Linked DNA regions of Methanothermobacter marburgensis str. Marburg. The protein of the gene in region 2 binds, or shares a complex with, the protein of the main gene of each other region. Links are inferred from orthologs where the notes say so. Each region holds a gene or a part of one and is shown on either strand. Other genes may lie near its edges. The genes, in order: pyrB and pyrI.

Region 1 (3,295 bases), 1.1 Mb from region 2 along the record:
CCAGTTTTGAGGACTTCATAATAAATTCAAGCAGCAGTTTTCTCTAAAGCCTTATTTGAAGTGGTACTATGAACATTTTTGATGAGATAGGGGACAAAGAATCTGTTTTTAAGGATAAAAAATATCTTGACCACAGGTTTCTACCTGACAGGCTGCCTCACAGGGAGGAACAGATACGTTCAATAGCCAAGTACTGGGTTGAAGCACTGAATGGAGTCACACCACCGGACATCACAATATATGGAAAAACAGGGACAGGGAAAACTGCGGTTGCCAAATTCGCCATGAAACAGCTCAAGGAGGCATCAAGGGACTGTGATGTTAACATAAGGACGGAGTACATCCGCTGCACAGATTACACAACAGAGTACCAGGTCATAGCAAGGCTCTGCCAGCAGCTTGGTCGTGATGTCCCCTACCGTGGCTGGACAAAGGCCGAGATAGTCAACACATTCAGGAACATGTTCAAGAAAAATGCCTTTGGCCAGGACATGATACTCCTTGTTGTCCTTGACGAGATAGACATACTCCTGAGGAATGATGGTGACGGCCTGCTCTACACCCTCACAAGGACAGATAACGTCTCTATACTATCCATAAGTAACTATGTTGAATTTAAAAAGTTCATAAAACCACGCGTGAGGAGCAGTCTGAGGGACAGGGAGATAATCTTTCCACCCTACGGCGCCCAGCAACTTGTTGATATACTTGAGGAAAGATCCAGACTGTCCTTTAAGGAGGGTGCACTTGATGACGATGTAATACCCCTCTGCGCAGCACTTGCAGCCAAGGAGGAGGGTGACGCAAGGTATGCCCTTGACCTTCTCAGGACAGCAGGTGAAATTGCAGATGAAAGGGATTCTGATATGGTTAAGGGGGACTTTGTGAGGGAAGCCAAGGACTACATAGAGCACAACAAAATCACAGACATCATACTGACACTGCCCAGCCAGCAGCAGAGGGTCCTTGAGGCAATACTCTACCTCACAAAGAGAAAGGAGGAGATAACCTCAGGAAGGCTCTATGAGGTCTACAAGGAGATATCAAAGGGCGATTCAGTTTCATACAGAAGAATATTTGACTTCATAAATGAACTCGAAATGCTTGGACTCATATCAACCAACACCGTCTCCAGGGGAAGGGGAAAGGGACGCACCAATATCATAGACCTCCAGTGCGAAACTTCACTCCTGGAGGACTCACTCTGGGGAGTCTGATCTTTCTCTTATCAGCATCTTAAGAAGAGCCATTCTCACAGGCACACCGTAGAACGCCTGCCTGAAATACATCGCCTGTGGAAGCGAATCAACCTCAGGGGATATCTCATCTATCCTTGGAAGTGGGTGCATGACGATGAGATCCCTACCGGCGACCATGTCCCTGTCTATATGATAGGCCCCTCTGATCCTTGAATATTCCTCAGGGTCAGGAAAACGTTCCTTCTGTATTCTTGTAACATAGAGGACATCCACATCATCTATAACATCATCTAGCCTCTCGGTCTCTGTAACCTCGACACCACTACCTTCAAGGTCATGTATGACACTGTCGGGCATTCTGAGCTCGGGGGGCGATACAAAACTCATTTTCACACCGAAAACAGCAAGTGCATAGGCCAGTGAGTGCACTGTCCGGCCATACTTCAGGTCACCCACAAGTGCAACATTGAGGGATTCTATTTTACCAAAGAACCTCTTCATTGTGTAGAGGTCAAGGAGGGTCTGGGTGGGGTGCTGACCTGCCCCATCACCTGCGTTGATAACAGGGACATCCACAATGTCTGAGATGTAACGGGCAGCCCCCTCAAGGTTATGTCTTATAACAATTGCATCGGAGTAGCCTGCAAGCATCATTGCGGTGTCAGTTAGGCTTTCGCCCTTGGCAGCGGATGTCGCGCCTGTATCTGCAAATCCAACCACACTGCCACCCAGTCTCTTCATTGCAGTTTCAAATGAAAGTCGTGTCCTTGTTGATGGTTCATAGAACATCATCCCAAGTATCTTTCCTGTAAGAACGCTGGAGGGCCTTTCTCCAGAGGCAACTGGCTCCATATTTTCTGCTTCCCTCAGAATGAACTCTATATCATCCTTTCCAAAGTCCTTTATTGAGATAACATTTTCAAACATCAAATCCCTCTAGACCTTTCTCATGAATGTGAGGTATCCTGTGTGTCCAACCATTCTGGTCCTGGGGCGCGTACCCTGCCTCCTGACCTCAATTTCACGCTCAATTATTTCGGATGTCCTCATATCTGCAAATCCCAGCTTTGAGCCGACCCTGTGCAGAATTTTTACCTGTTCAATGTATGGGTTGTAGAAAACAGCCCACCCTCCTCTAATAAGGGATTCATGCAGATCCTCCATCAGCTCCCAGGGCTGGGGAAGATCAAGGAATACCAGGTCAAGGTCATCCTCATCTATACCCTCCTTTATGTCCCTGTTTTTTACCTCAATATTTTTAAATCCAAAGTCCCTGATGTTCCTTTCTGCAACCTCTGCAAAGTCCTGCCGTATCTCATAGGTTGTAACATGCCCTGATTCACCCACCACATTTGCCAGGTACATTGCAACTGTACCCGCACCGGTACCTGCATCAACAACCCTTGAGCCGTTCACTATTCCTGTGTATGCACAGATCATCCCTATGTCCTTGGGAAGGAGTATGGAGCACCTCCTCTCCATGAGTTCAAGGTAATCGGAGAGGCTGGGTTTAAGGACATAAACCTCCCTTCCAAGGTGGGTTCTGAGAACATCCCCTGGTCTGGCCTCCTCTATCATCCGGGACTGGATGATCCCCATGTCAGTCTGAAAGTCCTCCCCTGCCTTCAGGAGGTACTTTTTACCCCTTTCATCCATGATTATACGCAATTGATCACCCTCTCATTTTTTCTGAATCCCTGAATTCTGCTTCAATAACCTTTCTGATCTCGGATGCTATCCTTTTACCGATTCCCTCCACTTCCATGAGCTCCTTCTCTGATGCGTTCATAACAGCTTCAACAGAACCGAAACTTTCAAGGAGCCTTCTGGCATACTTGGATCCAATGTAAGGAAGTGATTCCACAATGAAGAGCTGCTTTTCCTGGAGGGTGAGGGGTTTCTTGTCTGTCCTGATACGCATGTCAGGTTTTCCCTCCCTCTGTTCCCTAAGGGCTATCCTCCTTATCATTGCAGCCGTATCTGCAGGGGACCTTGTGGGGATTATGGGTATTCCAAAGTCCACCGCAACTGATGCAAGGGCACCCCTCACAGCATCGGGGTTCATGAAGCCCGAGTAGAGGTCCTCACCCTCTATT
Region 2 (3,213 bases):
TCGGTTGTGTTACCACTGACTATACGGCGGGCATCTGCTGAGAGTGTGGTTGGATCGATCTCATGCCTTGCGATGTAAACTGATGAATTGACGGCCCTAAGGTGCTCGCCATCTGCAGAGTAGGCGTAGTCGATGAGATTCATTGCTGTGAAGTGGACCTGCTGGCTCTGGGGTAAAACCTTTGGTTCCAGGAGGAGAATACCTGCACTCCTGAGGTACTCTGAGGGTTTATTGATCCCTGCAAAGTAGACATTTGAGAAGTTATCATCCCAGGCCCTGGATAGGTAGCTGGTCTTCTCAAGGTTGAGGCTACCGTAGTTCACATAGGCCACCCCGTCGAGACTGGAGGCGTATGATCTGAGGTAACCTGATTTTATTCCTGAGATGGTACTGTACATCGTCCCGGGACATGCGGCTGCTATGTAAACAGCAAGGGATCCTGGGGGGGCATTCTTAATGGCACGGTCGGCTTCCCCGGGGGCCGGTGACCTCTCATCTATTATAACCCTGGCTGACCCTGCTATCTCTGCCTTTATGGATTCCATGAGTGTTCTTCCATTAACACCATTCAACCTGTCTGAACTCAAGTATATGGTCTCTGGCGTACCTGAAGCGTAGCGGTTCATTATAACAGATGTGGTTGGATAGCATGATGACCAGAGAACGGTTCCATTGACTCTGACTGATGTGGATGTGGAGAATACGCCTGATCTCCAGAGTGTCATCGCCACGGGGAGAAGCGACCTGGGTGCCATGATAACAGGTCCCGATTTTGGCTGGAGGGCGCTCAGTGTGGCTGAATCACTGCCATACCACACCCTCTGGTAGGGTATGCCAAGGCCCTTCAGTGATGATGAGGGTATGGCTGATGCAGGGGCGCATATGATTATCTTCTTGGGCTTCAAACGCTTTATCTCTGTTTTTGTGGCTGATGGCAGCGTCTTTCCACTTATAAGGAGGGGGGCATCATTTTTTATTGCAGCATATGCTGCTGAGATATCTGACCCGGTTCCAAGGACAACCACGTTGCTCCTGCTCCAGTAACGTGCAAGTGAGGATGTCCTTGCAGGGATACGGGTCCCATTAACCTTAACATCACCAACAACAACTGTGTCCATCCCCTTAACATACTTGAGGACGGACTTCTCTGGAGTGTAACTGCTCACCACAAGACCACTTTTTGTATGGGCTGCCGCAGGTGCCGTTATAATGGTATGGGATGAATCGGTTACAAAAACAGCACCGGCTGCCGGCGATACAAGAAACAGGAACATGATGACCAGTACAGATACATTAATCTCTCTCATGCAATCACTCCTAAAACTGGGATTCTATCTCCTCGGTCTCAATGAGGCGCTCACAGTAATAGCATCGCAGCATCACAGGTTCCTTTGATATTACATAGAACCTGTTCTCAACGCCCTCATCGCTGTTGGTGATACAGTTGGGGTTGGGACACCTCAGGATGCCCCTAACCTCATCCAGAAGCCTCACCTTGGCCTTTTCAACAATCTTGTAATCCCTTATGATGTTTATGGTGGCCCGCGGGGCTATCAGGGCTATCTGATCCACCTCTGATGACTCAAGTTCCCTGTTCTCTATCTTAACAATGTCCTTGGAGCCAAGCTGGGATGAATCCATGTTCATGGCAACCGTCACCTTGCTCCTTCCATCGGGCAATCCAAGGATATTGAGTACATTGAGGGCCCTGTTGGCGGTTATATGGTCTATAACCGTCCCGTTCTTTATCGGCTTGACCCGCAGTTCAAAGGGTTTCTTCATCTCATACCCACCTTCAGATCACCTTCTACCCAGATTGAAGGTTTCAATGAACTTTGCATACACTGGCCTTGTTATAAATACACCTATGAGCACACCAAGGACGGTGGTGAATGCGAAACCTGCAAGGAGACCTATACCGGTGGCACCCCTTGCAAAGCCAACGTAGGCCAGCGGAAGCATTGCAGCTATAAGGGTACCTGCAGATGCGAATATTATGAAGAAGGCATCCTTTATCCTGAACTTACGTCTGGTTCTCCTGCCCTCACCTGCCAGTACCTCGTCTGTTATGATGATCTGGTCATCCACACCGGTACCTATGGCTGCCAGCATACCTGCTATTGCCGCAAGGTCAATGTTCCACCTTATAACAGCAGCAGCACCAAGGATGATTATGAGTTCCGCAAGTGTCGTCATGAAGATGGGCACAACAAGGATGGGTGTCCTGTAGCGTATTATGAGTATGACGGCAATTGCAAGGACAGCAAGAAGCCCTGCGATGAGTGCACCCTCCACAAACTGTTTTCCAAGTTCTGCAGATACACTGCTCACACCAACAATTTTAACCTTCACAGGAAGAGACCCTGATTTCAGGAGTGTCTCTATCTCCTTGGCCTGAGCCTCAGCCTCTTCCTTGCTGTTCTCAGCCCCGGTTATACTGACATCAGTGGTCGGTTTTCCTGTTGCAACCTCCGGTGAAATCTCAGGGGAGGTGATCAGACGGTCATCCAGGTACATGTTGACTGGCTGCCCTGCTTTGCCCCTGGCAGCCTCAGCGAACCTCTGCGCCCCTGCAGTTGAAAGCTTGAAGGGCACCTCCCATTCATTGGCTGTGATTATGGGTGCCTGAACACTCACAATGTCCGCCCCTGTGAGGACGGTCTCGTTTCCTATCCTGGCCTCAAATTTACCTGGTTTACCAACTATGTCTGCAACCTGATCTGGCTGGACCCCTGCAATTTCAACTATAACGTTCTGATCGCCACTGGCACGCACCTTCACGTCCTTGACACCGAATATGTTGAGCCTCTTGTCCAGCACGCTTGTCACTGTATTCATTGTGGCAGCATCCACCGGCTTTTCAAGCTTTATCTGTATGAGCGAACCCCCCTTGAGGTCAAGACCCTGCTGGATCCCCAGGGTTGACACCGCAGCTATACTGCCTGCAACGAGGACAAGGAGGAGTATAACCCTGTAATCTTTGAGGAATTTTGAAACCTTCCTGTTCATGCTTTAACCTCCAGGTACCACCTCAGAATTCCAAGGTTCATGAGCCAGGTGGTTATGATGTCTGCAAGGAGCCCTATTATGAGTACAGCGGCTATGTTACTGAGGACCTGTGCCTCCGGCATGAGGAAGACAGTGACCAGGTACAGGGCTGTCATTGAGGCTATGGCCGATATGGACATGGTGAGCCCCGTCTTCATGGCCCCA

What was found.
Region 1: the proteins of pyrI (region 2) and pyrB are in contact, whole or in part, in a crystal structure (PDB 2BE9), measured with the Sulfolobus acidocaldarius proteins. The link is inferred for Methanothermobacter marburgensis str. Marburg from one-to-one orthologs. Residues at the interface, in WP_011278410.1 of Sulfolobus acidocaldarius: Asn115, Tyr117, Cys118, Ile119, Asn122, Asp123, Val124, Glu125, Ala126, Arg141, Glu143, Tyr144, Cys145, Glu146, Ile148; in WP_011278411.1 of Sulfolobus acidocaldarius: Asn83, Leu84, Ala85, Asp86, Arg89, Lys103, Tyr104, Asp105, Gly106, Ala107, Arg109, Phe110, Glu113, His127, Arg169, Glu192.

Annotation. Positions count from the first base shown.
Region 1 is NC_014408.1:33-3,327, forward strand. The notes cover bases 164-3,132. They hold pyrB (aspartate carbamoyltransferase), read right to left. Parts: upstream 2,127-3,132; coding sequence 1,200-2,126; downstream 164-1,199. Other genes in these bases: cdc6-1 (ORC1-type DNA replication protein Cdc6-1), read left to right, coding at 164-1,217; MTBMA_RS00015 (tRNA (adenine-N1)-methyltransferase), read right to left, coding at 2,136-2,867; MTBMA_RS00020 (DEAD/DEAH box helicase), read right to left, coding at 2,872-3,132. In the rest of the region: more of cdc6-1, read left to right, coding at 69-163; more of MTBMA_RS00020, read right to left, coding at 3,133-3,295. UniProt on the Methanocaldococcus jannaschii protein: Catalyzes the condensation of carbamoyl phosphate and aspartate to form carbamoyl aspartate and inorganic phosphate, the committed step in the de novo pyrimidine nucleotide biosynthesis pathway.
Region 2 is NC_014408.1:1,149,293-1,152,505, reverse strand. Bases 51-2,937 are described here. They hold pyrI (aspartate carbamoyltransferase regulatory subunit), read right to left. Parts: upstream 1,783-2,937; coding sequence 1,318-1,782; downstream 51-1,317. Other genes in these bases: MTBMA_RS06075 (preprotein translocase subunit SecD), read right to left, coding at 1,801-2,937; MTBMA_RS06085 (pseudomurein-binding repeat-containing protein), read right to left, coding at 51-1,307. Also shown: more of MTBMA_RS06085, read right to left, coding at 1-50; more of MTBMA_RS06075, read right to left, coding at 2,938-3,009; MTBMA_RS06070 (protein translocase subunit SecF), read right to left, coding at 3,006-3,213. UniProt on the Methanocaldococcus jannaschii protein: Involved in allosteric regulation of aspartate carbamoyltransferase.